4 regions of the Ruegeria sp. C2 genome follow, and region 1 is predicted to be linked to each of the others. Evidence: riboswitches for the same ligand, from Rfam matches in the RefSeq annotation. Region 1 holds a riboswitch; each other region holds the start of a gene.

Region 1 (7,638 bases):
GCGAAACCGAGACCGATGCGAAAGAAAAAGACATCCAATCTGCTGACCGAAGTGGAACTGGAGTTCATGAATGAACTCTGGGCACTTGGTGAGGGCTCGGTCCGTGACGTTCTTGACCGCCTGCCGCCAGAACGTAATCTGGCTTATACATCCGGCGCGACCATCCTGCGTATTCTCGACGAAAAAGGCTTTGTCGAAAGTCGCAAGGACGGCAAGACGCTGATCTATAAACCGCTTCTGGAAAAAGACAGGTATCAGACACGGTCGCTACAGAATCTGTCCCGTACATTGTTCGACGACACGCCCGCCACGTTGGTCGCGCGTCTTGTCGACGATGCCGGGCTGACAGAGACGGATCTTGAGGACATTCGGGCACTGGTAGAGAGGAGACTGCAAAATGACAGCAGTTAAGCCCGTACTCGACTTCTATCTCGAGCTGAATCTGGTGATGGTTCTGGCATTGTTGATTTGGTTGACGTCGCGCTTCGCTTTGAAACGGACGTCCCTTCAATTCGCGTATTTTGCGCAGCTTCGCGTGTTCAAGATACTGCTTGTCTGCGTCGTGCTCAGCCCGCTGCTGGCGATCAGCCTGGCCGAGTTGTTGCGCATGGCCTTGCCTAACAGTCCTATCGCCCTTGGTGACATCGCGGTCGCGGCGTATCTGCGGGGTGACATCGCCCTGCCAGCCACCCAATTCGAGAGCTTGCTCAACATACGGGAACGTTGGGCGGATAACGTACTAAGTGGCGGTTCTGTCTTATCCTTGATTGCGTTTGCTGCAATTGCCACCGGGGCAATTTTTTTGACAGCGCGCGTGGCACATGCTGCATATCGAATTCGCGGAACCATAAACGCCAGTTTCCTCTGGCGACGTTCGTCGAAAGTCGACATTCGCCTGTCTGACCGTATATCGGTCCCTTTCGCAGTGCGGGGATTGCGCCGGAGGCACGTCGTCTTGCCCACGCACCTGCTCGATACGCCGGATGAGCTGCGATTTGCCATCGCGCATGAGTTCCAGCACGTCCGCGCTGGCGATGTAGAATGGCAACTGATGCTTGAGTTTTTGCGTCCGCTCATGTTCTGGAACCCCGCCTACATAGCGCTGAAATATGAGTTTGAACGTCTGCGTGAACTGGGTTGTGATCAATCCATCGTGGCGAGACGACGCTTGAACGCTTCGCACTACGCCAATTGCCTGTTGAACTATTGCGGTCGCATAGTGGCACGTGATCGATCCTACGTTCTGGACGTCGCATTGGTCAGTGGTGGCCGCGCCAAGCGCGTGTTGCGTCAGCGGGTACTGGCGCTGTCAGATGCGCCTCTTCTGCTTCGCCCGGCCAACACTCTGGTATTTGGTAGCACGCTGATATTCGCCGGGATACTGGCTTTCGGCTCAGTTTCAATGCGCCAGACCGACGACTGGAGCCATGACAGACTCATGCTATCGACCGTCGTCAATCTTGAGCGATTGGCCGAAAGAAATCAGGGCAATTAAGCCTGTCCATATTTGCGCCGTCTCAGAAAGCGGCGCAAAACCATGTTTGTGAGCAGGAAAAGAAGCGCAAGTCTGGAACATCATGCGCGCGCAAGACCTGGTCGAAGCGTGTGATCTGGCTCGAAACAAGCCAGAACCAGCTTCAATCCTAATGCACCTTTCGCGCTGTACGAAACAGCAACAGGAATACGAATACGGACCCGATTGAGGTGGTCACGATCCCAACAGGCAATTCCTGCGGAGCAAGTAACAGCCTGCTGAGGATATCCGAGCCAGTCAAAAGCGCAGCACCAACCAAGGCCGCCGTGGGCAGTAAATGGCGGTGCAGCGGGCCGGCAATTCCTCGGGCGATATGCGGCACCATCAAGCCGACAAAGCCGATCACGCCAGCCACCGAAACAAAGACGGCGGTCGCGAGGGCCGCGGTGAAGAACATGCTGAACCGCAAGCCCTGCACAGGCACGCCCAAAGTGGTTGCGGTCAGATCTCCTGTCAGCAAAGCATCCAGCCAGCGACTGCGGTAGAGTGAGTAGCTCAGGATCAGTATCAAGCCCGCGCAGACAAGCGGAAAAGTCTCCCAACGGGCGAGGCCCAACCCGCCCAGCATCCAGAAAATCACCGAATGCGCGGCACGACTATCGCCCGCGAAGATCAGATAGTTTGTAATGGCAGAGAACAGGAAAGACACCGCCAGCCCAGCCAGTATCAGCTTTTCGGGCGCGCTTGTCCGCAGCCCATGCACCAGCGCGAGCACGATACCCGACGCCACCAACCCTCCGCAGAACGCAGCCAATGGCAAAGTCCAGAAGCCCAGAATATCTCCGGTTACAGTGATGACGAATACGGCCCCCGCTGCAGCACCTGAAGACAGGCCAAACAGAAATGGATCCGCCAGATCGTTGCGTGTGGTGGTCTGCAACACGACGCCAACGATACCCAGGCCCGCGCCGATCACCGCTGCAAACAATGCGCGTGGCAGGCGCAGGTCGAAGACGATCCGATGCATCGGAGACATCTCGCCTCCGGTCAGGCCGGTGCCCAGAAGGATCGCCTCGAATGTGTCCGTGATCGGAATCGAGGTGGTTCCATAGATAGTCGAGATCAGCAAAAGGGCAGCCAGAACGACCGCCCCCAGCAAGAGTATCAGGCCCAATCGGCCCATATCAGTTGAGATCCGGATGCATGGCCTTGGCCATTTTCGAGATCGCAGCAATATTCGCCGGTCCCGGAGTGAGCTCTTCATAGCGCAGGCCGATCCAGCGTTCGTTCTTGACGGCATCTGTCTGCGACATCACAGGGTGTTCCTGCAGGAACTTGAAGGTATCTGCCGCGCCATTGCCGGTCTGATAATCCAGTAGCACCAGAAATTCAGGGTTGGCTGCGGCAACCGCTTCCCAAGAGGTACGGCCCCAGCTTGTATCCATGTCGTGCGTAACGCTTTCTCCTCCAGCCGCTGCGATCATGGCGTCAGGAATGGCGAACTTACCCGCCGTAAAGGGCGCATCAGCAGGGCCGTCCAACAGGAACACGCGCGGTTTGGCCAGATCAGCGGTCCGAGCTTCGATTGCTGTCAACTCGTCTTTCCAGCCCGACACAAGCGCTTCGGCCTTGTCCTCGACATGCATGACCTTGCCCAGACGCAAAACATCGTCGAACAGCAGGTTCATGCTGGCTTCGGGGCGATCCTTGTCCAGATGGACGCAGCTTTCGGTCAGGATCATAGTCCTGATGCCGAATGGCTCCAGTGTGCCGGGGGTCACATCTCCGCCCGGCTTCATACCGTAATACCAACCGGCAAAGAACAGGTCAGGTTCGACCGCAACAAGATTTTCGACAGTCGGGTATTTCGGCGCGAGTTCAGGGATATCGCCGCGCAGCGTGTCGAACTCGGGGCTGGTCTTATACCATCCGGTGATGCCGGTCAGACCGACGATCTTGTCCTGCAGACCCAGCGCAAAGGCCATGTCGGTCATATTCATATCATGCACGACCAGACGTTCTGGCGCGGCATCAAAGACAAGCGGCTCACCGCAATTGTCAACCGTCACCTCTTGCGCAGCGGCGCCGCTTGCCATGGCAGTGACCAGCGCCACGGACCAGATTTGCTTCATTGATAGTCTCCTGAGTTTATGTGGAAAGCGTTGTTCTTCGGATGTCCAGAACGGGGATCATGCGGCCTTCGTGATGAAAGCGCAGGTAATCGACACCGAAGGTTTCGCGCACACGTTCCGATGTCAGTACCTCGTCGACCGAACCAAACCCGGTCAGGCGCGTGGATTTCATCAGAGCAACGTGGGTGGCGAATTCAGGGATCATGACCAAATCATGCACGATCATGACGACAGTAATACCCAGATCAGCGACCAGAGACAGCATCCGCCCCTTCGCATCGGGATCCAAATGATTGGTCGGCTCGTCAAGAAACAGCAAAGTCGGGTTCTGTGCCAGCGCCCGAGCGATATGCGCGCGCTGACGCTCACCACCCGACAGTTGGGCCATCTTCTTGTCAGCCAGCGCGCCAAGGCCCGTAATCTCCAATATACGGCTGAGTTCCTGCGCGTGTTCACCTGCAGATCGGTCCGCGCGGATCGGAATCTGTCCAAGCGCCACATAATCCCGCAGCGACAAGCGCCCGTCAGGCATCTCTTGCTGACTGACCACCGCGATCATCCGAGCACGCTCTTTTGCCGAGAGTTGCTTGAGGCTGCGCCCCTTGAGCAAAACATCCCCTAGTGCCAGCCCTTCCGCCCCACACAGCAAATTCAGCAGTGTGGTTTTACCTGCACCGTTGGGGCCCGCGATTGCCAGTATTGACCCTTCGGACAGCTCAAAGGATACGCCTTGCAGCAGTATGTCCCCATTCAAGGCATAATATTCGAGATCCGAAGCCACCAGAAACGGCTGGACGGTCATATCGAAACCTCCTGACTGATCGGGGGCATGCGAGACAAGGTTTTGGTGTAAAGGGCACGCGGACGCTCGCTGGCCTTGGTCCAGCCATCCGGGCTCTGTTGATATTGATGGGCAAACTCGGCCAGGGCTTCGACGTCAATCAATGTCTGGATATCACCAAATAGATACTGCGCCTTGCCGACCGCTTGAAAGCCTACGGTCACGGGATGCGCGCATCCTGCCATGCAATCGACAGCCCGGATCGCAAAATGCTCGGGCAGCTTCGATTGAAGCGTATCATGCACTCCATCCACTGATTGCGCGGCCGCACAGGTCGAACAGATCAGAACAAAATGATCAGGTGCGCCAGGCATATAACCCTCCGCCTCTGCCCAAACGCAGTGCGAAGGTGCTGATTACAGAAACACGTGTATCACGTGCCATCAAAGCCTCCTTCCAGGACGCCCCGCCCCGGCTTGGTTGAACAACTGATGGCAGGTCTCCTGACTCGCGGGTCGGTGCTTGGCCATCCTTCCCGACCCTTGGGGCCAGTGGCTGTTTGGCTTCGCTCGCCGCTTACAGTTGCGGGGGCAGTTACGGGTTTGGCCAGTGTAGACCGCACCGTATTCCCTTTTCATCCCACGGGCGCACCCTTGGGAACCATCACCGGATTCAGTGCCTGAGATCGATGAATGCGTCAATACGAAAGTTATCACGCGTTACCGGTCGGCCGGACACAATCGCGCCACCCGCTCTTTCACGTCTCGGTTGGATTGGATAAGAGGGATCAACCCCTGCAAAGATGCGCGGGACAAACCCTCAGCGCTAAACAATCAGGAGCCCGCTCATGCCGTATCACCGCCTCGCTCTGGTAGCTGTGCTGGCAATTTCATCAACAAATTCGGCGCTGGCGCAATCTGCTGACGACAACCCCTCGGAACTGTTGCTGGAGCTCAATACCGTGCAAAAGGTGAACGGCGCCTGCCGCTTGACCTTTCTGGTTCAGAACGAAACCGGAAGCGATATCGAGAAGGCAGCTTTTGAGACCGTCATTTTCGACAGCTCGGGCCGTGTCGTTACGCTTTCTCTGTTCGATTTTCGGGATCTGCCGGCAGACCGTCCGCGCGTGCGTCAGTTCGGCCTGCCCGATCTCAACTGCGACTCGATCGGGCGCGTTCTGATCAATGGCGCAAACAGCTGCGTTGTCGACGGCTCAGAAAGCGATATCTGTGCAACAGGACTGAACCTTACCAGCCGGATAGATGTGGAGCTTTTGGGATGAACGCGCTTGAAGCATTGCGCCAGATCGTGGCTCTGGGCGGGCCAGTGGTGGCCATTCTGATCGTGATGTCAGTGCTGGCTCTGGCCGTCACGCTTTACAAACTGTGGCAATTCACCGTGACCGGAGTTGGACGACATCGGGTGCTGTCCCAGGCCCTGACGGCATGGGATGCCGGGGATCATCAGACTGCACGCGCGCGATTGGCGAAAAGCCACAGTTATCTGGCCCCATTGGTCGGTGCAGCCATGGATGCGCCCGATCTACCCGGTCTCGATGATCGTCTGGATGCTGAAGCCGGATTGGCCCTGGCAGGGCTGGAGCGCGGTTTTCGCCTTCTTGACACCGTTGCCCAACTCGCGCCTTTGCTGGGGCTGTTCGGGACCGTTCTGGGTATGATCGAAGCGTTCCAAAGCCTGCAACAGGCAGGCAGCTCCATTGACCCGTCGCTGCTTGCGGGTGGCATCTGGGTGGCGCTGATCACCACCGCCGTGGGGCTGGCGGTTGCGATGCCGACCTCAATGGTTCTGTCATGGTTCGAAAGCCGCACCGCGCGCGAGCGGGTCTTTGCAGACAAAGCACTGCGGACCGTGTTGGTACCAGGTCAGCTGGCCAAAGAAGCCGAGGCCATTTCAGCCGTGCCGGAACATGCGTAACCGGGCGCCATTTGTCCGGCGGACCCTGTCGATGACGCCACTCATCGATGTGATCTTTCTGCTTTTGCTGTTCTTCATGCTGACCTCGACCTTCTCAAAATTCGGCGAGATCGAGCTGAGCAGCACGACTGGCGGAACCGCGCAAACCAGCGAACCGTCTGAGCGGGTCTTTCTACAGCTCGGTGCGGAACGTCTTGTGTTGAACGGCACGGCGATAACCTTGGACGATCTCGCGACCGAGATCGAAACCGGGCAGGTGCTCGTCAGCCTCGATACCGATGTCACGGCCCAACGCCTGACGGATCTGTTGGTTCGGCTGCGCGGGCGCGAGGGGCTCAGCGTTCTGGTGCTGGAGTGAGCCGATGATCCGCCAGACCGCCCCCCGCCGAAAACGCGATTCAACGATAGCTTTGATCAACGTCGTCTTTCTGATGCTGATCTTCTTTCTGATCACCGGTACCATCGCACCACCACTGGACCCTGACCTCGACCTTGTGGACACGTCAGAGCTCGAAGGGCGCGAACCGCCCGACGCGCTGGTTCTGCACAAGGATGGAACGCTGAGCTTTCGCGGAACACCTACCGATGCCGAGACCTTCATGGCCGATCATGATGAAGGGCCGGTACGGATCGTTCCGGATCGTGATGCTCCGGGTGCGCGCCTGATCGAAGTCACGGGCCTGCTGCGCCGCAATGGTGCGCCTTCCGTGTTTCTGGTCACAAAACGGACACTGGAATGATCCGGGGGTCGGTCATAGTTGCCGCGCTGGCCATTCTGGTGTCGCTGATTTTGCACGTTCTCGGCCTCAGCATGACTGCATCTGTTGAACCGGGTGAACCTGCCGCACAAGGCAATTCCGACGTGGTGGACCTGAGCAACAGCTTCGAAGATCTTGCGGAGACGCCCAGCGATCCAGTGGAACCCGAACCTGCCGAAACCCCAGAACCGGAAGCAGCCGAAATCCCCACCAGCGAAGCACTGGTTGCGTCCGACGATCCGCAACGCGTTTTTGCCCCCGATTTCGGCGAAGCTGAAACGGTTCAGCCGGAGGTGATCGAACCGCAGGACGCCGAACCGGCTGATCCCCCAGACAGCGAAGAACCTGCGCGCGCTGATGCCGAGACTGCAGAGCCGACTTCTATTGATGAGGTTGCTGAAATCCCGCAAGGCGAACCGGCCACGGAACCAGAGCTGGCAGAGGCCGAAGCGCCCGCCCCCCCGGTCATCGCTGCGCTGGAGCCGGAGGAGGAGGCGGATCTTGCGGCTTCAGAGCAGGCAGTAACCGAGTCCATCCGTCCACGCCTACCTGATCGCA
Region 2 (7,638 bases), on a different contig from region 1:
CGCCTTCCAGCAGGATCAGCCGCCACGGCGTGACCCGAAGGGCAGAGGCGCCACTCTTCTCGATCAAATCACAGAGTTCGCGCGCAGGCAGTTGGCCGAATGCCGCGCCATAGATGGTACCTTGCGGGCAGGCACTGGGTTGAAGCGGCGCGCCAATTGGACCGGGCAAGGTGCCTTGCCAGTCGTTGGGCAAACCAATTGAAGCTACAACCCGCGTCATGCGTCGCGTCTCAGGTGTGTGATGTTCTGCAAACCAGTTCGCCAACGCGATCAACTGATCGATGGCATGGGTTTCAGACACACAACGCCCAGTATCAGCCCCGTCAGCGCGTAGGACCAGACCATCAGGGTTGGTTTCAAGCCTGATATCCGCTGAATCCGCCGCCAGCAGACGCTCGGGTCCAGTGTCGATGGCAAAGCCGAACTTGGCAGGCAAGGCGGGCAACTCGGCCAGTCGGTCGATCAACTCCTGTGTCAGACGTGCGGTCAGGTCGAGGGGTTCATAGAGCGGCGAGACCAGAATGTTGCGTCGAACCTCAATGCCGGGCTCCGCGTCCAAAAGGTTCAGCGCCGAAAGCTCCGTAAGCAGTGGCTGATGATCCGCTTCGGCAACGCCGCGCAATTGAAGGTTGGCTCGGTTGGTCAGGTCTATGGTACCGTTACCGAACCGCTCGGCCAGAGTGCACAGACCCATCGCTTGCTGGGCGTCCAGACGTGCCAGCCGGGGGCGGACCCGGACCACCAAGCCATCACCCGACATCATCGGTCGATGGGCGCCCGGGCACCAGCCCTGTACGATTGGCGCGCTCATCATAACCCCTCCAAATCGGCCCGGATCGAGTTCCGGCGCGTATTCCAAAGACCAGCCTCCAGCAGAGCGCGGAAACGGTCCTGCATGGCCTGATGCGCCTGAGGGTTGGCCTCTTGCAGGAAGGCATCTACGTCGGAGTCCCCCAGCGTCGCATCATGATAAAGATCGAACAGGTGAGGTGCGACCGTGCCGGACAGGTGGGCAAAGGAGGCCATGTGGTCCAGAGTTGCTGCGATTTCAGCTGCACCCCGGAACCCATGCCGTTGCATTCCGGCGATCCAGCCCGGATTTGCCGCGCGGGCATGCACGACACGGCTGATTTCCTCGGGCAAGGTGCGGGCGCGTGGGTTGTCCGGGTTAGTATTGTCCAGATGATAAAGCTGCGCGCTTCCGCCGGAGATCTTCTTGGCGGCGGCAAACCCTGCCTCATGCGTGGCATAGTCGTTGGCCAGCAGCAGATCGGTTTCAGTCAGGTCCTGAAGATGGACGAAGCTGTCGGCATTGGCGACGCGCTGCGAGATGCCGTCCTTATCTTGGGCGATATGTTCCCCCTCCAGCGCGAAAGAACTGGCCTCGAGCCACGCCTCGCCGGCCTGAACGCGAGCTTCGTCCGTATAGGTCTCGGAAAGATGGGTCATGTTCAACCCATAGCTGCCCGGGGCGGGGCCAAAGACGCGCGCCGCCGGTTCCTGACCGGCATAGGGATTCCAATCGGGCGCCTCATCGCGCGCCGAAAGGGCTCGCACCGCCTGACCATAGAGCGCTGACAGGGTCGGGAATACATCGCGGAACAAGCCGGATACGCGTAGCGTGACATCCAGACGTGGACGACTGAGATCGGTGATCGGCAAGACCTCGATTCCGGATACCCGTTCTGAGCCCTTGTCCCAGACAGGTTTGACGCCCAGCAGGTGCAGAGCCATAGCGAATTCCTCGCCCGCTGTGCGCATGGTGGCCGAGCCCCACAGATCGACGATTAGGCCCTTGGGATAATCACCTTCTTCTTGCAAATGCCGTCGCACCAGTTCTTCGGCCAGCTTGACGCCTTGGGTATAGGCTGCACGCGTCGGTACCGATCGCGGGTCGGTGGTGTACAAGTTCCGTCCGGTCGGCAGCACGTCCGAGCGACCGCGATAGGGGGAACCGGACGGGCCAGCCTCAATCCGTTTACCCGCCAGTGCGTCGATCAGGGCACTGCGTTCGGCATGGGCCGAGGGCGCAGGGTCAAAATTGCCGCTCACCTCGGGCACGCGGCCAAAGATATGCAGCCCGTCGCCGAACTGGCTTTCCTTGATGTCACAGACGAAGCGGTCGATGCGAGTGATGGCCTCGGCGGTGCAGGTGGCTTGATCGAGGCCAAGATCGCTTTCAAGCCCGATGGCTTGCGCTTCGTCCCGGATGTTTTCCTGCAGCCGGTCGCGGCGCTTTGGGTCCAGCCCGTCGGCGTTCGAGAATTCATCAAGCAGCGATTCCAGCCGTACCATCCGGTCGGGCGTACCGCTTTCCTTCAATGGTGGCGGTATATGCCCCAGGGTAACGGCCCCGATCCGGCGTTTGGCCTGTGCGGCCTCGCCGGGGTCGTTGACGATGAAGGGATAGATCACCGGCAGATCGCGGATCAGCGCTTCGGGCCAGCAATCGGCGGACAGGGCGACCGATTTGCCCGGCAGCCATTCCAGTGTGCCATGCGCGCCGATATGGATCAGCGCATCCGCGCCCAATCCCTTACGGAGCCACAGGTAGAAGGCGACATAGCTGTGACGCGGGGTGCGCGACAGGTCGTGGTAGTCGTCATCCCGCAGTTCGGGCGTGCCGCGTTCCGGTTGCAACGCGATCAGAGCTTGGCCCCGCCGCATGGCAGTGAAATGGAACGCGCCATCAGTGAAGGTTGGGTCGTCCTCGGGCTTGCCCCAGACGGTTTGCAGATCGGTGCGCAGTTGGTCGGGCAGGTCCGCCAGCGTGGTTTGATAGTTAGTCAGCGGCCACGAAATCCGAGCTTCTAACAGCGTTTCGCCAATCGGTTCGGCAGGCGCGGTATCATAACCCTCGGCCTGCAAGTCGGACAGCATCGCCTCGGCAGAGGCCAGCGCGTCCAACCCAACCGCATGGGCCATTTGCCAATCCTTGCCGGGATAAGTGGACAGCACCAGCGCGGGCACTTGATCCGCCTTGGGTTTATCGTCGAGGTTCAGCCAACCAATCACACGATCAATGATTGCTTCGATCCGTTCAGGTTCAGCCCGATGGGCAAAACGGGAATACTCAAGGTGCGGGTCGCGCTTTCCCGGTTCCTTAAACGAGGCGATGCCTGCCGAGATACGCCCGTCTACCTCGGGCAGAACCACATGCATGGCGAGGTCGGCGGGCGAAAGCCCACGTTCGGCTTCGGCCCACGCCTTGCGGCGCGAGGTGGCCAGAGCGACCTGAAATACCGGCACACCCGCTGCATCGAGCGGAGAGGTGCCCGATGCGCCTTTGCCCGAGAACGAAGTGGCATTGATGATCGCGGACGGGCTTAGCGCAACGACTTGATCCCGCAGCCAGTCGGCGGCAGCGGGCGCTTTCAGAGATGGAGCGAACAGACCAACAGCGTCATATCCGCGGGCACGCAGGCTGCGGATCAAGGCTGCGACCGGGGCGGTGTCCGCCGAGGTCAGGTAAGCGCGGTAAAAGGTGACGAGGATGCGTTTCGCGTCACCTGTGAACGCTTTTTCCGCTGGGATTACACCGCGATCCGGGCACCATGCGCCGCATTCGGGTAGCGTCTTGGCACCCATGACCGGCCCGGCGTAAAGTCCCGCCGCCAGCGCCATTTGAGCAAGCGCCGCCTGTGCCGCGACCTCTCCGCCGGTGTCGCACAGATGCGCCAGCCGCCGCAGGGTCGAGACGGGCAGGGTAGAGTAATCATCCAGCCGCGTATCCTCGCGACCGTCTGCGGGCAGCACGGCCAGTGCAATCCCTTTGGCCTGCGCCAGCGCCAGAACCTGCTGCAAGCCGTACGCCCAATAGGGCACCCCACCGATCAGACGGATCAGTATGCCCTTGGCCCCCTCCAACGTCTGTTCCACATAGGTGTCAACGGACAGAGGGTGTTTCAGCGCCGTCAGGTTGGCCAACCGCATCGTCGGCATCCGCCCTTCGGGGCCGCCACCGCGATGCCAGCCTGCCGCGAATGCGCCAAGGTCGCTGTCGGAAAAGGACAGCACCACCAAATCCGCCGGGCTTTGGCCCAGATCGGTCGGGGTTTCCGTTTCCTCTAACCCGTGGCTTTCGCGGAAGACGACGTGCATGGCTTTACTCGGCAGCCTCGGTCACACCCACGAGGATATCGCGGATTTCGGTCTCTTTGATATCGTCATGCTCGGCGATCACCACCAGACGCGAGCGGCGTTCCTCGCCTGGTTCCCAAGGGCGGTCATACTGATGGCGCACGCGCGCACCGACGGCCTGAACCAGCAGGCGCATGGGCTTGCCCTGAACGGCGGCATAGCCTTTGACGCGCAGGATGTTCAGTTCTTTGGCCAGACGTTCGATTTTCGCCACCAGATCGAGCGGATCGCTCTGTTCGGGCAACTCGACGATGATGCTTTCGAAATCGTCATGTTCGTGGTCGTGATGACCGTCGTGATGGCTGGGACGCGCGTCCATGTCATCCTCGGCGGCGGCTTCCAGACCCAACACGACACGGACGTCAACGACGCCCTCGGCAACTTCAACAACGGGCAGGGGGCGCGGGGCCTCTGCAGCGATGACCTCTTTGGCCTTGGCGACACCTTCGGGGCCGGCCAGATCGGGCTTGGTCAGCAGGATGATATCGGCGCAGGAAATCTGATCTTCGAACACCTCGGACAGCGGCGTTTCATGATCAATCGAGTCATCGGCCATGCGCTGGGCATCCACCACCTCGACATTCGGGGCAAAGCGACCGGCAGCGACCGCCTCGGCATCGGCCAGTGCGATGACGCCATCGACGGTGATTTTCGAACGGATATCAGGCCAGTCGAAGGCCTTTAGCAGCGGTTTCGGCAGCGCCAGACCGCTGGTTTCGATCAGGATGTGATCAGGGCGCGGCTCCAGCGCCATCAGCGCTTCGATGGTCGGGATGAAATCGTCCGCCACGGTGCAGCAGATACAGCCATTGGCCAGTTCCATGATGTTTTCCGCCGGACAATCGGGGATCGCGCAGGATTTCAGGATATCGCCATCAACGCCAACATCGCCGAATTCGTTGACCACCACGGCCAGACGCTTGCCCTGCGGGTTCTGCATCAGGTGGCGCACCAGCGTTGTCTTGCCCGAGCCCAGAAAGCCGGTGATCACAGTGACGGGAAGTTTCTCAAGGTTGCTCATTTCAGGGCTCCAATCGGGGGAATACGGGCCGCACAGTTTTTGCGGAAATGTTCGGGGCGTTCGCGCCATTTGACCAGACCATCCTCGGTCGCGAGGTATTTGGTGGCACCCTCCACGATCATGTCGACGTGGTCGGTTTCGTTGAGGTGTTCATACACGAAGGTCCAGCGATCCGGCCCCCCGCGCAAGACGATGGAACAGCCCTCATCGCAGTTCGACAAGCATTCCACGGCTTTCAAGGTGATCCCTTCGGGCAGATCGGCCTGCTCAAGCGCCTTGTGCAGAAGTGCACCGGGGCGCTGCGCATCATCTTCGACAGGCAGCCCGCGACGGCAGGTGGTGCAAACCAGCAGCTCGACCGGAGCGGTCTCGGTCATGTCTCTCATCCCCCCAAATCCTCTTCGTGGGGGACGGGGTTTCATGCGGGTCGCTTTTGACCCGACACCGGAACACCCCGTCCGGTTTAAATCTCGGGCGTTGGCAGGTCTCCCGGCTTGCGGATGTCAGAGGCGGGCCTCTGTCGGATGTCCCGCCTTCCCGGCCTTGCGGCCAGTGGCTTGGGCACCCTCTCCGTTCACGGTCGCGGGGGCGGCTGCGTTTGACGGAAAACCCGCTGACGCATTCCCTTTTCATCTGCGCACGCAGACACCAACGAAAGGGACATGCGGCACGCTTGGGCTGCTTGTCAAGCGAGTCGCGATGATCAGCGAGGAAGCAGGTAAAAAGCGACCTGTCGAGGTCGCTGGGCGGCATGATCCATCTGTGGTGACGTGTTGGCATGGATCACAAGACGCGAACAGGAGGATGCGGCGCATGAAAGTAGGGTTTATCGGGCTGGGAAATGTTGGGGGCAAGCTCTCGGGATCGCTGCTGCGTAACGGAATCGATTTGACGGTTCATGACCTGAACCCGGATCAGGTGACCCGATTTGTCACCGAGGGTGCCAAAGCCGCTGAAAGTCCGGCGCAGTTGATGCGTGATTGCGACGCGGTGATCACTTGCTTGCCTTCACCCGCCGCCTCGGACGCCGTGATGCAAGAGATGTTGCCCGAGGTCGGCCCCGGCAAAATCTGGATGGAGATGTCGACCACCGATGAGGCTGAGGTCAAACGCCTTGGTGCCATGGTCATCGAACAAGGCGGCGCAGCGGTGGATTGTCCGGTTTCAGGCGGATGTCACCGGGCTGCGACGGGCAATATCTCGATCTTCGCTGGCTGTGACCGCGAAACGTTCGAGCGTATTATGCCCTTCCTGACGACCATGGGGCGGCGCATTCTGCACACAGGTGAACTGGGGTCGGCCTCGGTGCTGAAAGTGCTGACCAACTATCTGGCCACCGCTAACCTGATCACCTGCGCCGAGGCTTTGGTGACCGCCAAAGCAGCTGGAATGGATCTTGGAACCACCTATGAGGCGATCAAGATTTCGTCGGGCACCTCGTTCGTGCACGAAACCGAAAGCCAGGTCATCTTGAACGGTTCACGCGATATCTCGTTCACCATGGACCTGGTGAAAAAGGATATCGGCCTGTTTCAGGAGGTTGCCGACCGCGCCGGTGTCCCCCTTGAGGTGAATCCGGTGATGATCAAGATATTCGAAGACGGCATCGCACGCTACGGCGAGCGCGAGTTGTCCCCGAACATCATCAAACGCCTCGAAGATGCGACCGGACTTGAGATTCAAGCACCGGGCTTTCCACCCGAAATGCTGGATGATGAACCCGAAGAGCCCGGCTATGAGGTCATTCCGCAAAACCGCGCTGCGCCGTAAGCCTGTCTGTTGTCATTGAGCCAAACCAAGTCGGCCGCTTGCAGCGGTCGGCCTGTTTCGGGTTGATCACTGACCGCATTCCGTGTCTTTGTTTGGGTAAATTTGGGAAATACGGAGCGTCCAGTGAAAACCCGCAGCCCGCACACCCATCGTGAGCTTGAACTTCTGGATGTTCTCCGTCGTCTGGGCGGGACAGCCCGAAACTCGGAACTGGCCAAAACACTAGGGGTCTCTGAGGAAACCGTGCGGCGCACGATCAAGTCGCTCTCAGCCTCGGGCGCGGTCGAACGTGTGCATGGCGGCGCTTATCTCGCCGGCACCCAAGGCGACCCCAGTTTTTTTCGCCGTATAGCGCAACACTCTGAAGAAAAGCGGTTGATCGCGGGGCATGTGGCGAGCCTGATACGGGACGGGATGACCGTCTTTCTGGATGTCGGCTCGACCACCGCTTATGTGGCCGAAGAGCTGCGGCAGTCGGGAAACCTGACCGTCGTGACCAACTCGATCGGGGTGGGGCAGACCCTGGCCGGAACCAATGGCAATCGTGTGCATTTGCTTGGGGGCGAACTGCAAAGCGATGAGCGCGGCGCATTCGGTCACGTCACGCATCGGCAGGTACAGCGTTATGCGTTTGACATCGCAGTGCTCAGCATCGATGCGATTTCGGCACGTCGAGGTTTCTTGTACCACAGTTCAGTTGAGGCAGA
Region 3 (7,638 bases), on a different contig from region 1:
GCACAGCTATTTCACCTATTGCGCCTTAGATCGGGGGCTTGCGTTGCTGGCGGCAGCTCAGGCTGCTGCCGTACGGTTCCATCTGGCTAGTACCGAGTGGGAGAGCCTTCCGATTCTCTCGGCCGCGGCACCCGCCAAATCCGGAGGCCGTGGAGGCCCGGAGTATTTTACCGACGTTCCCGCAGGCGAGATCTCGGTCCGCCATGTGGCCGATCTGCATGTCTTTCCCAATGAGCTGCGTGCGGTGCAGGTGACAGGAGAGCAACTGCGCGACTGGCTAGAAATGTCTGCTGGGGTGTTCAATCAGCTTTCGACCGATCAGCCTTCGCACCTGATCAACCCGAAGCGTGCAGGGTTCAATTTCGACGTTCTGCACGGCACAACTTACGAGATCGACCTCTCGCAACCGGCACGATTCGACGCTGCTGGCCGTCTGACGAATCCGGCCTGTTCCCGAATCCGTTCACTGAAGGTGGGCGGCAATCCAATCACTCCAGATCAGAAATTCATTGTCGCAACGAACAATTACCGCGCCAATGGCGGCGGGCATTTCCCTTCGATTCCACATGCCTGTCCGATCACGCTGCCTGCGTGGCTCATTCATGATGTGTTGCGTGATTATCTGGCGAGCAAACTGCCATATGACCTGCTGGAGCAAGCGCCGCGCCCGTTCATTCTAAGGCCGACAAACGGAGCCAGAGCAATTCTGACCACCGGCCCGTCCGCCCGTGCCTATCTGCATGAATTGGCCGAGTATGACCCCTGCGTTCTGCCGTTGGACGAAGACGGGTTCCTGCCTATCCAACTGACCCTCTGACGGGTTGCCAATGTGGTGCAGCGGGCCTATATGGGGGGTCGAGAGGTTGGCGCGGGCGAGCGCCTCGCCAACCTGGTCAGGTCCGGAAGGAAGCAGCCACAACGAGTCCCGCTTGGGTCGATGTCCAGCCTCTCACTTTATCAACCCCTGAGCCACAGGAGGGCTTTATGATTGTAGCAATGACCCTTCGGGCAGCCGGGTTCTGATCCGACACGATCTTCTGACTGCCTGAACACATGACCAGCGGATGCGCGATCGCCATCTGTCGGACACGCTGTTTCTGACAACAGGCAGACCAATGTCTCTTTCTTTATCGGACCTCGGATGGTCCTCACATTTTGCCGCGCAACACGTGGCTGACCCAACCTGCAATCCCTTTCGCATCACAGCCGTTCATCGGGATCGGTTGATCGGGCTTGGCCCCAACGGCGAGATCCCGTTGCTGACCCCCAACCACCCCACCGGCGACTATGCGGTTGGGGACTGGGTGTTGGCAGACAATGATAGACGCGTGCACCACCTGCTGGACCGGCGCAGCCTGCTGCAGCGTCGCGCTGCGGGCACAGGTGCTTCGGCACAATTAATCGCCGCGAATGTCGATGTGTTGTTCATCGTCAGCTCATGCAATGCCGATTTCAGTCTGCCCCGGCTGGAACGCTATCTGGCGCTTGCGCATCAGGCCGGGTGTTATCCGGTGATCGTGCTGACCAAGGCCGACAATTCCGATGCACCCGAGACCTTTGTGAAAAAGGCGCAAGCCATCGATCCGTTTCTGACTGTGTTGGCGATCAATGCACTGGACCCGGCTGCGATCGAACAGGTTCTTTCGTGGTGCCCAAAGGGTCAGACCGGTGCGCTGCTGGGCTCATCCGGAGTGGGTAAAACCACGCTGGCCAATGGCATGACCGGGCAGGAAAAAGCCACGGCGGGCATTCGCGAGGATGACGCACGGGGCCGGCACACCACGACCGCGCGCGCGTTACATCAGATGCGCAATGGTGGCTGGCTGATCGATACGCCCGGCATGCGGGCGCTGCGTTTGCTGGATGCACAGGACGGAGTCGATGAGGTCTTCTCGGACCTCACGGAGCTGAGCCTGAATTGCCGTTTCTCGGATTGCCAGCACGAAACCGAGCCCGGCTGTGCGGTTCAGGTCGCGGTCCAAAGCGGCACGCTTGACCCGTCCCGGCTGGAGCGTTGGCGTAAGTTGCGGCGCGAGGATCAGCGCAACTCGGAAACCATCGCTCAATCCCGCGCGCGGGACAAAGCGTTCGGCAAGATGGTGCGTAGTGTCACGCAGCAGAAAAAGTCGCGCAAGAAGCTGTGAGGCAACGTCCCGTCTGGTCAGTCGATCAGGCGGGGCCAAACCGCTGCGTTTCGTCGGGCGAACGCTCCGATATGTCCAACTTTTGGCAAACCAAATTCCTGCGGCGACAACAGGTGACGATGGGCATTTGAGCCGTAAAGATCGGCCAGCCGCCACACGGCTGCGGGTGGCACCATCTCGTCATCTTCAAAGGCGAACAGATCAACACGCCCGCCTGCGGTGGACCAACGGGCCTGAGGCAGCGTCTCTCCGATCTCGGGCAGATAGCTGTCGGGAGCCGTGCACCACTTGCGCCATTGCCAATAGATCAACGCGGGCAGATCCTCACCAAAACCGACCGCCTTGCCCGGCAGATATCCCAGAGCACGGACCAACAACGGCACATGGCCATACCAGAACAACGCAGCCAGCGCGCGGTAAGGCCACGGGTGATCTTTGAGCGTCACTAGACCTGAACAGACGCAGATCATCCGATCTATTTGTTCGATATCCGACTGCACCGGCCCAAGCATCGCACCAAGCGAGTGGCCAATACTCCACAGCTTGGCACCCGGAAACCGAAGCCGCATCTCGGCCCGTGCGGCAGGGATATCGACCAGCGCCCAGTCTGCCATTGTCACGGTCGAGGCCTTCTGCGACCCGGTCAGCGAGTGACCAAAATCCCGGTAGTCGTAGGTCAGGCAGGCTATTCCGCGCTCAGCTGCCAGCCAACGCGCAAAATGCTGATAGTAATCTCGTGGTACACCTGTGGCATTGTTAATGACCACAACCGTTTCCGGATCGGTCGCAGGCCGATACAAGCGGGCGGACAGCATCGCGTGCCCGGCGGGGAACCGGAACTCCTCGGTCATCACGGTTTGCTGAGCGTCCAACATCTGATCCTCATGCGTTATCTGAACCGATCAGTTCACTCGATCGCGTTCGAGTCAAGGTTGACGTGGCTGGACCAAAGGTAAGCTTGTGGCATTCAATCCGCTTGACTCGGGAAGTGCGCAACCGCTAGCGATGTGGTGATGGTTCCCGCTCCCTCGTTCGAGGCCGGGATGAAAAGGGAACACGGTGCGGCCCTGCCCGGTAATATCCGGAACGGACCAAATCCGCGACTGCCCCCGCAACTGTAAGCGGAGAGCAATGCCGTAGCGCCACTGGCCTTGAAGGCTGGGAAGGTCGGCAAAGCGATGACCCGCAAGTCAGGAGACCTGCCATCGGAACCGAAACTGAAACTCGGGCGGGGTGTCCGGGCAGGTCCAGACTGCACTGTGCTGTCCCACCTGTTTCACACCCTCAGCCCACGCGCGGAGGGCGCATCATGATATGGAAAACCGGAACCCACCAGTTCTCGGCAACAATTTGCCAAAGGACGGGGAAAACCTGTCCGGCTTTGGCGCGAATCGCACGGGCGCTGGCCACCTCGATGGCGGAATCAGCCCCTGCGGCAACTACAGAATTCGAGATTCAGGGCAGTAGCGAACTGGCGCATTGTACGGATGGGTGCACCGCCCGTTTTCGCGCGCGCGCCGACGAAGTCAGAGTGTTCTGCGGTGCTGGATCAGACGACGCGATTGAGCATCTGGACAGCTACGCAGACCTTTTGTTCGGCACCGAGACCGCAGCACTGTCGACAAGTATCTTGTCGAACCCGCCATGCGCGATGCTCGAAGTGTTGACACTTGCCCAGACTACGTCGGTGCAACCCGAATACCGACCGTCTGCCTGACAGTCAGCCCGCAGCCAGAATACCGGCGGGCGCGATCGCCCATTCCATCTGCTCGTCGGTTTCAACAGCGCAGGGTCGCAACGCGCGCAGCCTTTGCAACGCTGCATCCGGATGCTCGCCGCATTCTATCATCAAACGCAGTACAGCCATACCAGATCGACCACATCCGCCCTTGCAATGAACCAAAATACGCCCGCCACCAGACAGCGCATGACGCACTGCGGCACTGGCTTCGACCCAACGTTCGTCCACCTCGGGTGATGGCGTGCCATAGTCCTCGACCGGCAGATGAACCCATCGGCAGGCGCGGTTCCGAACGTCGATACCGAAATCTCTGGCGCCATCGAGTATCATCTCGACCTCGGTTGCCATTGAAAGGATCAGGCCGGGCTTCCAATCGGCGACGGCATCCAGATCGCCTTGATAATCGCCACCCCGACCCGGCATCGATGTCAGCGCGAGCGTTCCTCCGCCAACCTGAAGTGCATGGATAACCATCTGAGACATTATACGTTCCCCCCGAAACGTTAATCAGAAGATCTTTCTACGGGTCTTCAAGTGTCTGATCTTAACCGCCCCGTCCCGCATTCCAAAACGAAAATCATCCGGTCGGGCGGTGGACGCGGACGGCGGCGGCCTCTACGCTGCGGCAGAACTCGAATCCGCGAAAGCAGACATGACCGACACGCCCAGCCCCGCCTACCAGGTGCTTGCCCGAAAATACCGCCCGGAAACCTTCGCCGATCTGGTTGGCCAGGACGCCATGGTGCGCACGCTGAAAAACGCGTTCGAGGCCGACCGCATCGCGCAGGCCTTCATCATGACCGGCATCCGCGGCACCGGTAAAACCACCACCGCCCGGATTATCGCCAAGGGCATGAATTGCATCGGCCCAGATGGCGAAGGCAAACCCACCACCGAACCTTGCGGCCAGTGTGAACATTGCGTGGCCATCATGGAGGGCCGCCATGTCGACGTGATGGAGATGGACGCCGCCAGCCGTACTGGCGTGAATGATATTCGCGAGATCATCGACAGTGTCCGATATCGCGCCGCCTCGGCCCGCTACAAGATCTACATCATCGACGAGGTTCACATGCTCTCGACCAGCGCCTTCAACGCGCTGCTCAAGACGCTTGAGGAACCGCCCGAGCATGTGAAGTTCATCTTTGCCACCACCGAGATCCGCAAGGTTCCGGTCACGGTGCTTTCTCGCTGTCAGCGCTTCGATCTTCGCCGGATCGAGCCCGAAGATATGATCGGCCTGCTACGCAAGATCGCAGATGCCGAAAGCGCGCAAATCGCCGAAGATGCGCTGGCGCTGATCACGCGCGCCGCCGAGGGCTCTGCCCGCGACGCGACCTCGTTGCTGGATCAGGCGATCAGCCATGGCGCATGCGAAACCAGCGCCGATCAGGTGCGCGCGATGCTGGGCTTGGCGGATCGTGGCAGGGTACTCGACCTGATTGATATGATCCTGCGCGGCGACGCTGCCGGTGCCCTGACCGAGCTCAGCGCCCAATATGCCGAAGGGGCAGACCCGCTGGCCGTTCTGCGTGATCTTGCCGAGATTACCCATTGGGTCTCGGTGGTGAAGATCACGCCAGACGCCGCCGAAGACCCTACCGTCTCGCCCGATGAGCGCGCCCGGGGCCAGCAGATGGCAGATGCCCTGCCGATGCGCGTGTTGACCCGCATGTGGCAGATGCTGCTGAAGGCACTCGAAGAGGTTGCCGCCGCGCCCAACGCGATGATGGCCGCCGAAATGGCCGTGATCCGCCTCACTCATGTGGCCGACCTGCCCAGCCCTGAGGAGTTGATAAAACGCCTTCAGGATGCGCCCATGCCTCCTCCAAACGGAGGGCCGGGAGGCGGCTTGCCGGCAGCCACGCAGAGCAACGTCTCAACCCCCGTTGCGACGCAAACGACCTATGCGGCAACGCGCAACCCAGCTGGCGCGCCCTCGGCAGCGTTGGCCCAGGACGTGGCGAACGCTCTGGCCCGCTACCCTACTTTCGACCATGTGGTCGAACTGATCCGGATCAATCGGGACGTCAAGCTTCTGGTCGAAGTTGAAAACGGTGTACGTCTGGTCTCCTATCAGCCGGGTCGGATCGAGTTTACTCCCGCCCCCCATGCGCCCGCGGACCTTGCCCCTCGGCTCGGATCAGCTTTGCAGCGCTGGACTGGTAATCGATGGGCCGTGACGATTGTATCCGATGGCGATGCAGCAACGATTGCTGAAATTCGCGATGAGGCAGAATTGGCGCTGAAGCATGTGGCCACCGAACACCCCTTGGTTCAGGCGGTGCTGGCGCAATTCCCGAAGGCCAAAATCACCAAGATCGAAACCCCTGAGCAACGCGCGGCGCAGGTCGAAACCGAAGCCCTGCCTGAGGTCGAAGACGAATGGGACCCGTTCGAGGAGGATTGAGGTCGAGGCGATACCTGTGAGGCTCAACCGGCGGAAGGGCCTTCCCAAAGACTTTGGCGACGGACGGGACGCGCCTCGCCCCTTGTGCCGGGTCCGCGCCACCCGTATTTAGACGGCAACGCGATTTACAGGAGAATATCGATGCTCAAAGGACTCGGCGGTCTGGGCGACATGGCCAAGATGATGAAATCCGCACAGGACCTGCAGACCAAGATGACCGAGATGCAGGAAGAGCTGAACAATCTGATGGTTGTTGGCGAATCCGGTGCCGGTCTTGTCAAAGCCACAGCCACGGCCAAGGGTGAGCTCAAAGGGCTCGATATTGACCCATCGATCTTCAACGGCGACGACAAGGAAGTGGTCGAGGATCTGATCCTGGCTGCGATCAAGGACGCGCAAACCAAAGCCGCCGAGCGTTCGCAGGAAGAGATGGCCAAGCTTACCGAAAGCATGGGCCTGCCCGCCGACATCAAGCTGCCGTTCTGATAGGCACTCCTGACGGAGTCGAGGCTAGGCACCCAAGTCCGGCCCATTTGCAGGAGGACGCGCAGTGAGTTCGAACAGTGACATCGACAATCTGATCGACCTGATGGCCAAGCTGCCGGGCCTCGGCCCCCGCTCGGCCCGCCGCGCGGTGCTACACCTGATCCGCAAACGCGCCTTGTTGCTGACGCCGCTGTCGGACGCGATGCAACAGGTGGCCATCACCGCCCGCGAGTGCCTGAATTGCGGCAATGTGGGCACCACCGATATCTGTGACATCTGCGATAGCGAGGATCGCGCGACCGGAGAGCTGTGCGTGGTCGAAGACGTAGCCGACCTCTGGGCAATGGAACGCGCCGGTGTGTTCAAGGGGCGTTATCACGTTCTGGGCGGTACGCTTTCAGCGCTTGACGGGGTCGGCCCGGAAGAGCTGCGCATTCCTCGGTTAAAAGACCGCGTCGTGGCCGAGGGGATCACCGAGATCATCCTCGCTCTGAACGCAACCGTCGATGGCCAGACCACCGCCCACTACATCGCCGATCAGTTGGAGGGACAGGTCCGCCTGACCTCATTGGCGCAAGGCGTACCGATTGGGGGCGAGCTGGACTATCTGGACGACGGAACAATCACGGCGGCATTGCGGGCGCGGAAGGAGATCTAGATCGGCATTGTCTATCTGCGGACATTGCTAGTGCCACCAAATCCAACAATCAAATTGCATTCAATTCAGGTGCATGTCTTGAGTAAATACCCCGACCTTTTTGTACTGAGACACGGCGAAACCGAGTGGAACACACTTGGTAAATTCCAAGGCCGCAAAAATTCTCCACTCACTGAAACCGGCAAGTTTCAGGCCCGAA
Region 4 (7,638 bases), on a different contig from region 1:
TGCGGTTCGGGATGTCGATTTCGATGGTGTCGCCGGTTTGCACCAGCCCGATTTCACCACCCTCTGCCGCCTCGGGCGAGACATGGCCGATTGATAGACCCGAGGTGCCGCCCGAGAAGCGGCCATCGGTCAGCAAAGCGCAGGCTTTGCCCAGACCTTTGGATTTCAGGTATGAGGTCGGGTAGAGCATCTCTTGCATGCCCGGCCCGCCGCGCGGGCCTTCGTAGCGGATCACGACCACGTCGCCTTCTTTGACCTTTCCGGTCAGGATGTCGTTCACCGCCTGGTCCTGGCTTTCGCAGACATAGGCTGAGCCGGTGAATTTCAGGATGTTCTCGTCAACACCTGCAGTTTTCACAATGCAGCCGTCGCGGGCAATGTTTCCGAACAGTACCGCAAGACCGCCATCCTGGCTAAAGGCATATTCTTTCGAGCGGATCACGCCGCCTTGGCGGTCGGTATCCAGCTCCTTGTACCGGTTCGACTGGCTGAAGGCCTGAGTGGTGCGCACTCCGCCTGGTGCAGCCTTGAACAGTTCCTGCGCTTTGGGATTGTTGGCGATCTTGATGTCCCAATTGGCAATCGCTTCGCCCATCGTAGCCGAATGAACGGTTGCGCAATCCTCGTGCAGCAATCCCGCACGGCTCAGCTCGCCAAGGATCGAGAAGATACCACCGGCGCGGTGCACGTCTTCCATATGCACATTCTCGGTATTGGGTGCGACCTTACACAAACAAGGCACTTCGCGGCTGAGGTGGTCCATATCGGACATGGTGAAATGCACCTCGCCCTCATGCGCAATGGCCAGCAAGTGCAGTACCGTGTTGGTCGAACCGCCCATAGCGATGTCGAGGCTCATGGCGTTCTCAAAGGCCTCGAACGTAGCGATCTCGCGTGGCAGGAAGCCTTTTTCGTCCAGATCATAGTGCCGCTTGGTGATCTCGACGATCCGGCGACCGGCCTCAAGGAACAGCTCTTTGCGGTCCGCGTGTGTGGCAAGGGTCGAGCCATTGCCCGGCAGCGCCAGACCCAGCGCCTCGGCCAGACAGTTCATCGAGTTGGCGGTGAACATGCCCGAGCATGACCCACAGGTCGGGCAGGCATTCTCTTCGATGTGCTGAACCTGTTCGTCGGTGAAGCGGTCGTCAGCAGCGGCGACCATCGCATCCACAAGGTCGATCTTTTTGGCATCCAGATCGGCGATATCGATCTTACCAGCCTCCATCGGGCCACCCGAGACAAAGATCGCCGGGATGTTCAGACGCATCGCGGCCATCAGCATACCCGGGGTGATCTTGTCGCAGTTCGAAATGCAGACCATCGCGTCCGCACAATGTGCGTTGACCATGTATTCCACCGAATCCGCGATCACCTCACGTGAGGGCAGCGAATACAGCATCCCGTCATGACCCATGGCGATGCCGTCATCTACCGCGATGGTGTTGAACTCTTTCGCAACGCCACCCGCTGCCTCGACCTCGCGCGCGACCATCTGGCCAAGGTCCTTCAGGTGGACGTGACCGGGCACAAACTGGGTGAACGAGTTTACGATGGCGATGATCGGTTTGCCGAAATCATCGTCGCCCATACCGGTGGCGCGCCACAAACCGCGGGCACCGGCCATGTTGCGGCCATGGGTAGAGGTTCTGGATCGGTACAATGGCATGATGCTGTTTCCCTTTTGCCTCGGGTTGCATGTCTTGGGGTTCGTGCGTTATAGCGCACGTATCACATGTGCGCTATAACGTACAAGAGGATTCGGAAGTTGATGATATGGCACCGGACGACATAACGCTGAAATTACGGGACGTGCGGACGGCGTCCGGGCTGAGCCTGTCGAAGGTGGCTGAAATGACCGGGGTCAGCAAAGCCATGCTGGGCCAGATAGAGCGCGGCGAATCCAGCCCCACCATCGCGACCTTGTGGAAAATCGCCAAAGGCTTCCAGCTACCACTCAGCGCGCTGATCGATACGGCGCTGGGTGACCCGTCGGTTTTCCAGACCGTGACCTTCCCCGGGACCATAGAGGTCAAGATCGTCTTTCCCTTCGACCCCGCCCTAGGGGCCGAGACATTTCACGTCAGCTTGCATCCGAACCAAAGCCACGAATCCCCCGCCCATGCCGCTGGTGTGACCGAGGAGGTGTTTGTGCTTTCAGGTACGCTCGAGATCCTGCGCGATCGGGAATGGGTGTCATTGCAGGCCGGGCAGGGCTTGCGCTTTGCCGCTGATGTCCCCCATGGATACCGCGCGGGTGCAGAGGGTGCCGCATTCCTGAACATGCACCACTACGCCCAGCACAACGAGTATTCTGAAAACGGCAAGGCCCATTTATGATTGCAGTTCTCGACAGCCTCACCATCGTCGACGCTATTGGCTCGTTTGGGGCTTTGATCGTGGTCGCGGCCTATTTTGCGACACAGATGCGGATGATGAATTCTGACGATCTCGCGTTTCCGGTGGTGAACCTCTTGGGATCGGTTCTGATCGTCTATTCGCTGCTCGAGAATTTCAATCTGGCGTCGATGCTGATCGAGGGGTTCTGGATTCTGATCAGCATGATCGGGATCATTCAGTATTTCAGGTTGCGCCGCGCAAAGTAGTGCGCGGCGCAGGATGCTTAGGCTGCGCTGAGAAGGCGCGGCGTGAACAGGCCGAGCTTGTTCTGACCCTTCATGGATTTCGCAACCGCAAGAACGGCAAGATCGGCCAGGGGCTCAATCAGGATAACCATCATGTAAGCGCCGCCAAAGCTGGCCACGGCGGCGATGTTTTCGGCACCGAAACCCTGACCGTAGAACGCCCAGAAGGCCACCCAGAGCACGACACCACCCTGATAGGCGGTCGACAGCGCAAGTGCCTGAGAATACTTGAGGTCAACATAGGCTGTATTCGGCGCAATGATGCGGTTTGCCAGTGCCTGCAAGGCAAACAGAGGCACCAGCAACGTCGTCATGTTCATTCCGAACTGGGGTAGATCGAAGGGTGCCAAGAAAAACCCTTGAACAAAGAGGCCCAGGATCAGGCCAATCGCAGCCGGGGCGGCACCGAACAAAAGAAACAGTGTCGAGCCCAGAATAAAGTGCACCTCTGACACTCCCACCGGGAAATGAGGCAGAACTTCAAAGAATGTGAAAACAAGGCCGGTTGTCAGGGCAGACCGCACTGCAAGGCTTGCAACACCACTGTTTTTGACGCTCTCCCACGCCAGCTTCAGACTATAAAGCCCTGCCCCGGCCGCGGTGGCATAGCTCAGGACAAGTTTGGCGCCGTTTACGACGCCCGGTTCGATATGCATAGTTTGTTCTCCTTACCGTCACACCCGACGGTAGAAACGTGTTGAAATTGGGCGGATGCCCGGTTTGTGCATGGCAGGTCTCCTGACTCGCGGATTAGGATCGATCCCGGCCTTCCCAACCGATCATTTCGGTCAGTGGCCCTGATGGGGCGATACTCCGCTTACAGTTGCGGGGGCAGTTCCGGAATTGACAGGATTTGTCGCACCGGATTCCCTTTTCATCCCTCTGGGGAAACCCCTTTGGGAACCATGTCGCACAGATTTCTGCCACAGAATGCTGTCTGTCAAGCACGCCAAGCATGTGGTTGGAAAAAAACTGTCCCCGCGCGGGTTCTGAACTGCGGCGTGACTTGAACGTTTGGCCGTGCCCATATAGGGAAAATCCAAGCTCGCTCAGGGGAGGCTTTGATGCAGGACGATCCGAAAACTCTCGTATCCACAGACTGGCTGGCCGCGCATCTCAAGGACCCGGATCTGCGGATTCTGGACGGGTCCTGGTATCTGCCCGCGCAGAACCGCGATGCGAAGGCCGAGTATGATGCAGGCCATATCCCCGGTGCACGGTTCTTTGACATTGATGACATTGCCGATCACCGTTCGGACCTGCCGCATATGGCACCTCCGGTCGAGAAATTCATGTCCCGCCTGCGGGCGATGGGGGTGGGCGACGGCCATCAGGTCGTGGTCTATGACGGGGCCGGGCTGATGTCTGCCGCACGCGTCTGGTGGCTGTTCCGTTTGATGGGTCAGGACAATATTGCCGTTCTGGATGGGGGACTGCCGAAATGGCAGGCCGAAGGTCGCGAGATTGAGGACCTGCCGCCCGTCGTTCGCGATCGCCACATGACCGTTCGCGTACAAAACCATCTGGTACGTGACGTGACGCAGGTTTCAGCTGCGGCCAAGCTGAACGATCATGAGATCATCGATGCGCGCTCGACCGACCGCTTTGCCGGAACCGCGCCAGAACCACGCGAAGGTTTGCGCTCGGGTCATATTCCAGGCTCTCGCAATGTGCCCTTTGGCACGCTGCTGAACGCAAATGGCACCATGAAGTCGCCGGAAGAGTGCCGCGCCATATTCGAGGCCGCAGGTGTAGATCTGTCGAAGCCCGCAATCACATCCTGCGGCTCGGGCGTCACGGCTGCGATCCTCAGCCTCGCGCTTGAACGCATGGGTAAAAAAGATCATTCGCTTTATGACGGCTCCTGGGCTGAATGGGGTGCCTTCCCAACCCTGCCCGTCGCAACCGGAGAGAACTGATGTTCGAGAACCTCAAGCCACAGCCAGCCGATAAGATTCTGGCGCTGATGCAGATGTATCGCGATGACCCGCGCGATCAGAAAATTGACCTGGGGGTTGGCGTTTATAAAAACGCTGAGGGCATCACCCCGGTCATGCGCGCCGTAAAAGCGGCTGAAAAGCGCATTCTGGAAGAGCAGGAGACCAAGGCCTATACCGGTTTGGCCGGTGACCCAGCCTATGCCGATGCCATGATTGGTCTGATTCTGGGTACATCGGTCCCGCGCGCCAACATCGCCGCCGTGGCGACACCGGGCGGCACCGGTGCTTGTCGTCAGGCGTTTGAGATGATCCGCATGGCCAATCCGTCGGCCCGTGTTTTTGTGTCGAACCCGACCTGGCCGAACCATCTGTCGATCCTGAACTATCTGGGGATCGAGACGGTCCAGTATCGTTATTTCGACGGTGAAACCCGCGGCGTCGATTTCGACGGCATGATCGAGGACCTGAAAACCGCCAATGCGGGCGACGTGGTTCTGTTGCACGGCTGCTGTCACAACCCGACCGGAGCCAACCTGAACATGGTGCAGTGGCAGGAGGTTGTGAACCTGATCAACGAGCGTGGCCTCGTGGCGATGATCGATATCGCCTATCAGGGCTTCGGCGACGGCCTTGAGGAGGATGCTCAGGCGACCCGTCTGGTTGCCTCGTCGGTCAAGCGCTGCCTGATCGCGGCGTCCTGCTCGAAGAACTTCGGCGTCTACCGCGAACGGACCGGCCTATTGATGGCGATCAGCGACGATGTGGCGCAAACGGCTCTGAACCAATCGACACTAGCTTTCCTGAACCGTCAGAACTACTCGTTTCCGCCAGATCATGGCGCACGGGTGGTAACGACGATCCTGAATGATGACGCGCTGCGCGCCGACTGGGCCGCCGAGCTGGAAGAAGTCCGCCTGTCCATGTTGGGCCTGCGTCAGCAACTGGCTGACGAATTGCAACGTCTCAGCGGGTCGGATCGTTTCGGTTTTGTCGCTCAGCACCGCGGCATGTTCTCGCGCCTTGGTGCGGCACCTGAACTGGTCGAGCAACTGCGCAACGATCATGGGATCTACATGGTCGGCGACAGCCGCCTGAACATCGCCGGTCTGAACGCCAATACGGTGCCGATTCTGGCGCAGGCGATTGTCGATGTCGGCGTCTGAACGGCGTTATTGAATAAGGAAAACCCGGGCGCGAACGCCCGGGTTTTTTTGTTTGTACGTGGTTGGCTATTAGCCTTTGGAGAACTCCGGATAGGCTTCCATACCCAGTTCCGCCATGTCGAGGCCGTTGATCTCGTCCTCTTCGCTGACGCGGATGCCAAGAGTGGATTTCAGAATCACCCACAGGATCAGCGCGCCGACAAAGGTGAACACGCCGTAGGCGACAATGCCGGTCAGCTGAGTGATCAGGCTCGCCTCACCGTAGAAGATCACGGCGATGGTGCCCCAGATACCGGCGAACAGGTGAACCGGGATGGCACCCACGACGTCGTCGATCTTGAACTTGTCCAGCATCGGAACCGCGAAGACCACGATGATACCGCCGACAGCACCGATCCAGAGCGAACCGAACAGGGTCGGGGCCAGCGGTTCCGCCGTGATCGAGACCAGACCGGCCAGCGCGCCGTTCAGAACCATGGTGAGGTCGGGCTTTTTGTACATGACCTGTGTCATGATCAAAGCGGCGACGGCGCCAGAGGCCGCGGCCATGTTGGTGTTGGCAAAGATGCGCGACACGTCGGACACGTCCCCAACAGTACCCATTGCCAGCTGTGAGCCTCCGTTGAAGCCGAACCAGCCCAGCCACAGGATGAATGTACCCAAAGTAGCTAGCGCCAGGTTTGAACCGGGCATCGGATGTACCTTGCCATCTTTATACTTGCCGATACGCGGGCCAAGGATGATGGCACCTGCCAGAGCGGCCCAGCCACCAACCGAGTGTACAACGGTTGAACCGGCAAAGTCCGAGAAACCGGCTTCGGACAGCCAGCCGCCACCCCACTGCCAGGACCCCGAGATCGGGTACAGAACACCAGTCAGAACGATGACGAAGATCAGGAAGGGCCACAGCTTGATCCGCTCTGCCACCGCACCCGAGACGATCGAGGCGGTTGCAGCCACAAACACCAGCTGGAAGAAGAAATCCGAGCCAATCGATGCGTAGTCGAGCGCTGCATCAGCGGGCGCAACGCCGACGGCGTCAAGCTGCGTGGTCGAGAAGAACGGCCCCAGCCAGCCAGCGATGGTCCAGCCGTCGCCGGGATACATCAGGTTAAAGCCGATCAGCCAGTACATGATCGCGGCAAAGGAAAACAGCGCAACGTTCTTGATCATCTGCATTGCGACGTTTTTCGACCGCACCAGACCGCCTTCCAGCATGGCAAAGCCTGCTGCCATGAAGAAGACCAGAAAGCCCGCCATCAGGAATAGCAGCGTAGTGAAGATATATTGGGTATGCAGCGCAGCCTCGCCTTCGGCAGCCTCTTGCGCCAGCCCCATCTGCGGCAGCACAACAAGTGCGGCGGCAGGAATGATGAATTTCATCAGGTTCATTGTCAGTCCTCGAATGTTTTGGAAGCGGGGCGCTTAAAGCGCGTCCTCGTTGGTTTCCCCGGTCCGCACGCGCAAGGCCTGCTCGACATCGAGGACGAATATCTTGCCGTCACCGATCTTGCCGGTTTTGGCTGTTGTGGTGATGGTCTCGACGATCTGGTCGGCCATGGTGGCGGGCACTACGATCTCGAGTTTGATTTTGGGCACGAAGTTCACGGCATATTCCGCGCCCCGATAAATCTCCGTGTGGCCGGATTGTGAGCCAAAGCCCTTGATCTCGGTCACCATCATGCCGCGCACGCCCGCGTTGGTCAGTGCCTCGCGCACCTCCTCGAGCTTGAACGGCTTGATTGTCGCAATGATCAGTTTCACGTCTTTCCCCTCTATCGTCCCGGACAGACCGGTATTTTGCACCTGCAGAAAAAGAGCGTGACATCGCGCGTTAGGAAACGATTCCGGAGGGGTGACGCCGGGAAAAAGAATGAAAAGTTGCACAATTTT

Evidence for each region. A riboswitch is a leader RNA that binds a small molecule or an ion and turns the genes downstream of it on or off. The one in region 1 is predicted to bind cobalamin.
Region 2: linked by a shared signal. The riboswitch ahead of ACR0IV_RS07055 (DUF1636 family protein) and the one ahead of ACR0IV_RS13125 (DUF1636 family protein) in region 1 are both predicted to bind cobalamin.
Region 3: linked by a shared signal. The riboswitch ahead of ACR0IV_RS16550 (hypothetical protein) and the one ahead of ACR0IV_RS13125 (DUF1636 family protein) in region 1 are both predicted to bind cobalamin.
Region 4: linked by a shared signal. The riboswitch ahead of ACR0IV_RS09950 (energy-coupling factor ABC transporter permease) and the one ahead of ACR0IV_RS13125 (DUF1636 family protein) in region 1 are both predicted to bind cobalamin.

What each region holds. Positions count from the first base shown of each region.
Region 1 is NZ_JBQFRZ010000003.1:182,228-189,865, reverse strand. Features, by position in the region: gene ACR0IV_RS13150 (BlaI/MecI/CopY family transcriptional regulator) at 16-411, shown strand; gene ACR0IV_RS13145 (M56 family metallopeptidase) at 398-1,495, shown strand; gene ACR0IV_RS13140 (FecCD family ABC transporter permease) at 1,644-2,657, opposite strand; gene ACR0IV_RS13135 (ABC transporter substrate-binding protein) at 2,659-3,606, opposite strand; gene ACR0IV_RS13130 (ABC transporter ATP-binding protein) at 3,623-4,408, opposite strand; gene ACR0IV_RS13125 (DUF1636 family protein) at 4,405-4,761, opposite strand; cobalamin riboswitch at 4,864-5,067, opposite strand; gene ACR0IV_RS13120 (hypothetical protein) at 5,235-5,669, shown strand; gene ACR0IV_RS13115 (MotA/TolQ/ExbB proton channel family protein) at 5,666-6,322, shown strand; gene ACR0IV_RS13110 (ExbD/TolR family protein) at 6,354-6,680, shown strand; gene ACR0IV_RS13105 (ExbD/TolR family protein) at 6,685-7,062, shown strand; gene ACR0IV_RS13100 (energy transducer TonB family protein) at 7,059-7,638, shown strand, end outside.
Region 2 is NZ_JBQFRZ010000001.1:1,382,161-1,389,798, reverse strand. Features, by position in the region: gene cobG (precorrin-3B synthase) at 1-811, opposite strand, end outside; gene cobN (cobaltochelatase subunit CobN) at 811-4,101, opposite strand; gene cobW (cobalamin biosynthesis protein CobW) at 4,106-5,161, opposite strand; gene ACR0IV_RS07055 (DUF1636 family protein) at 5,158-5,538, opposite strand; cobalamin riboswitch at 5,624-5,829, opposite strand; gene ACR0IV_RS07050 (NAD(P)-dependent oxidoreductase) at 5,861-6,931, shown strand; gene ACR0IV_RS07045 (DeoR/GlpR family DNA-binding transcription regulator) at 7,055-7,638, shown strand, end outside.
Region 3 is NZ_JBQFRZ010000006.1:54,960-62,597, forward strand. Features, by position in the region: gene ACR0IV_RS16530 (bifunctional 2',3'-cyclic-nucleotide 2'-phosphodiesterase/3'-nucleotidase) at 1-817, shown strand, start outside; RNA gene ffs (signal recognition particle sRNA small type) at 857-955, shown strand; gene rsgA (ribosome small subunit-dependent GTPase A) at 1,065-2,144, shown strand; gene ACR0IV_RS16545 (alpha/beta hydrolase family protein) at 2,162-3,019, opposite strand; cobalamin riboswitch at 3,142-3,365, shown strand; gene ACR0IV_RS16550 (hypothetical protein) at 3,454-3,861, shown strand; gene ACR0IV_RS16555 (protein-tyrosine phosphatase family protein) at 3,865-4,368, opposite strand; gene ACR0IV_RS16560 (DNA polymerase III subunit gamma/tau) at 4,538-6,295, shown strand; gene ACR0IV_RS16565 (YbaB/EbfC family nucleoid-associated protein) at 6,437-6,781, shown strand; gene recR (recombination mediator RecR) at 6,846-7,439, shown strand; gene ACR0IV_RS16575 (histidine phosphatase family protein) at 7,518-7,638, shown strand, end outside.
Region 4 is NZ_JBQFRZ010000002.1:46,497-54,134, forward strand. Features, by position in the region: gene ilvD (dihydroxy-acid dehydratase) at 1-1,666, opposite strand, end outside; gene ACR0IV_RS09940 (helix-turn-helix domain-containing protein) at 1,774-2,337, shown strand; gene ACR0IV_RS09945 (CBU_0592 family membrane protein) at 2,334-2,603, shown strand; gene ACR0IV_RS09950 (energy-coupling factor ABC transporter permease) at 2,621-3,298, opposite strand; cobalamin riboswitch at 3,354-3,565, opposite strand; gene sseA (3-mercaptopyruvate sulfurtransferase) at 3,707-4,561, shown strand; gene ACR0IV_RS09960 (amino acid aminotransferase) at 4,561-5,745, shown strand; gene ACR0IV_RS09965 (ammonium transporter) at 5,815-7,137, opposite strand; gene ACR0IV_RS09970 (P-II family nitrogen regulator) at 7,171-7,509, opposite strand.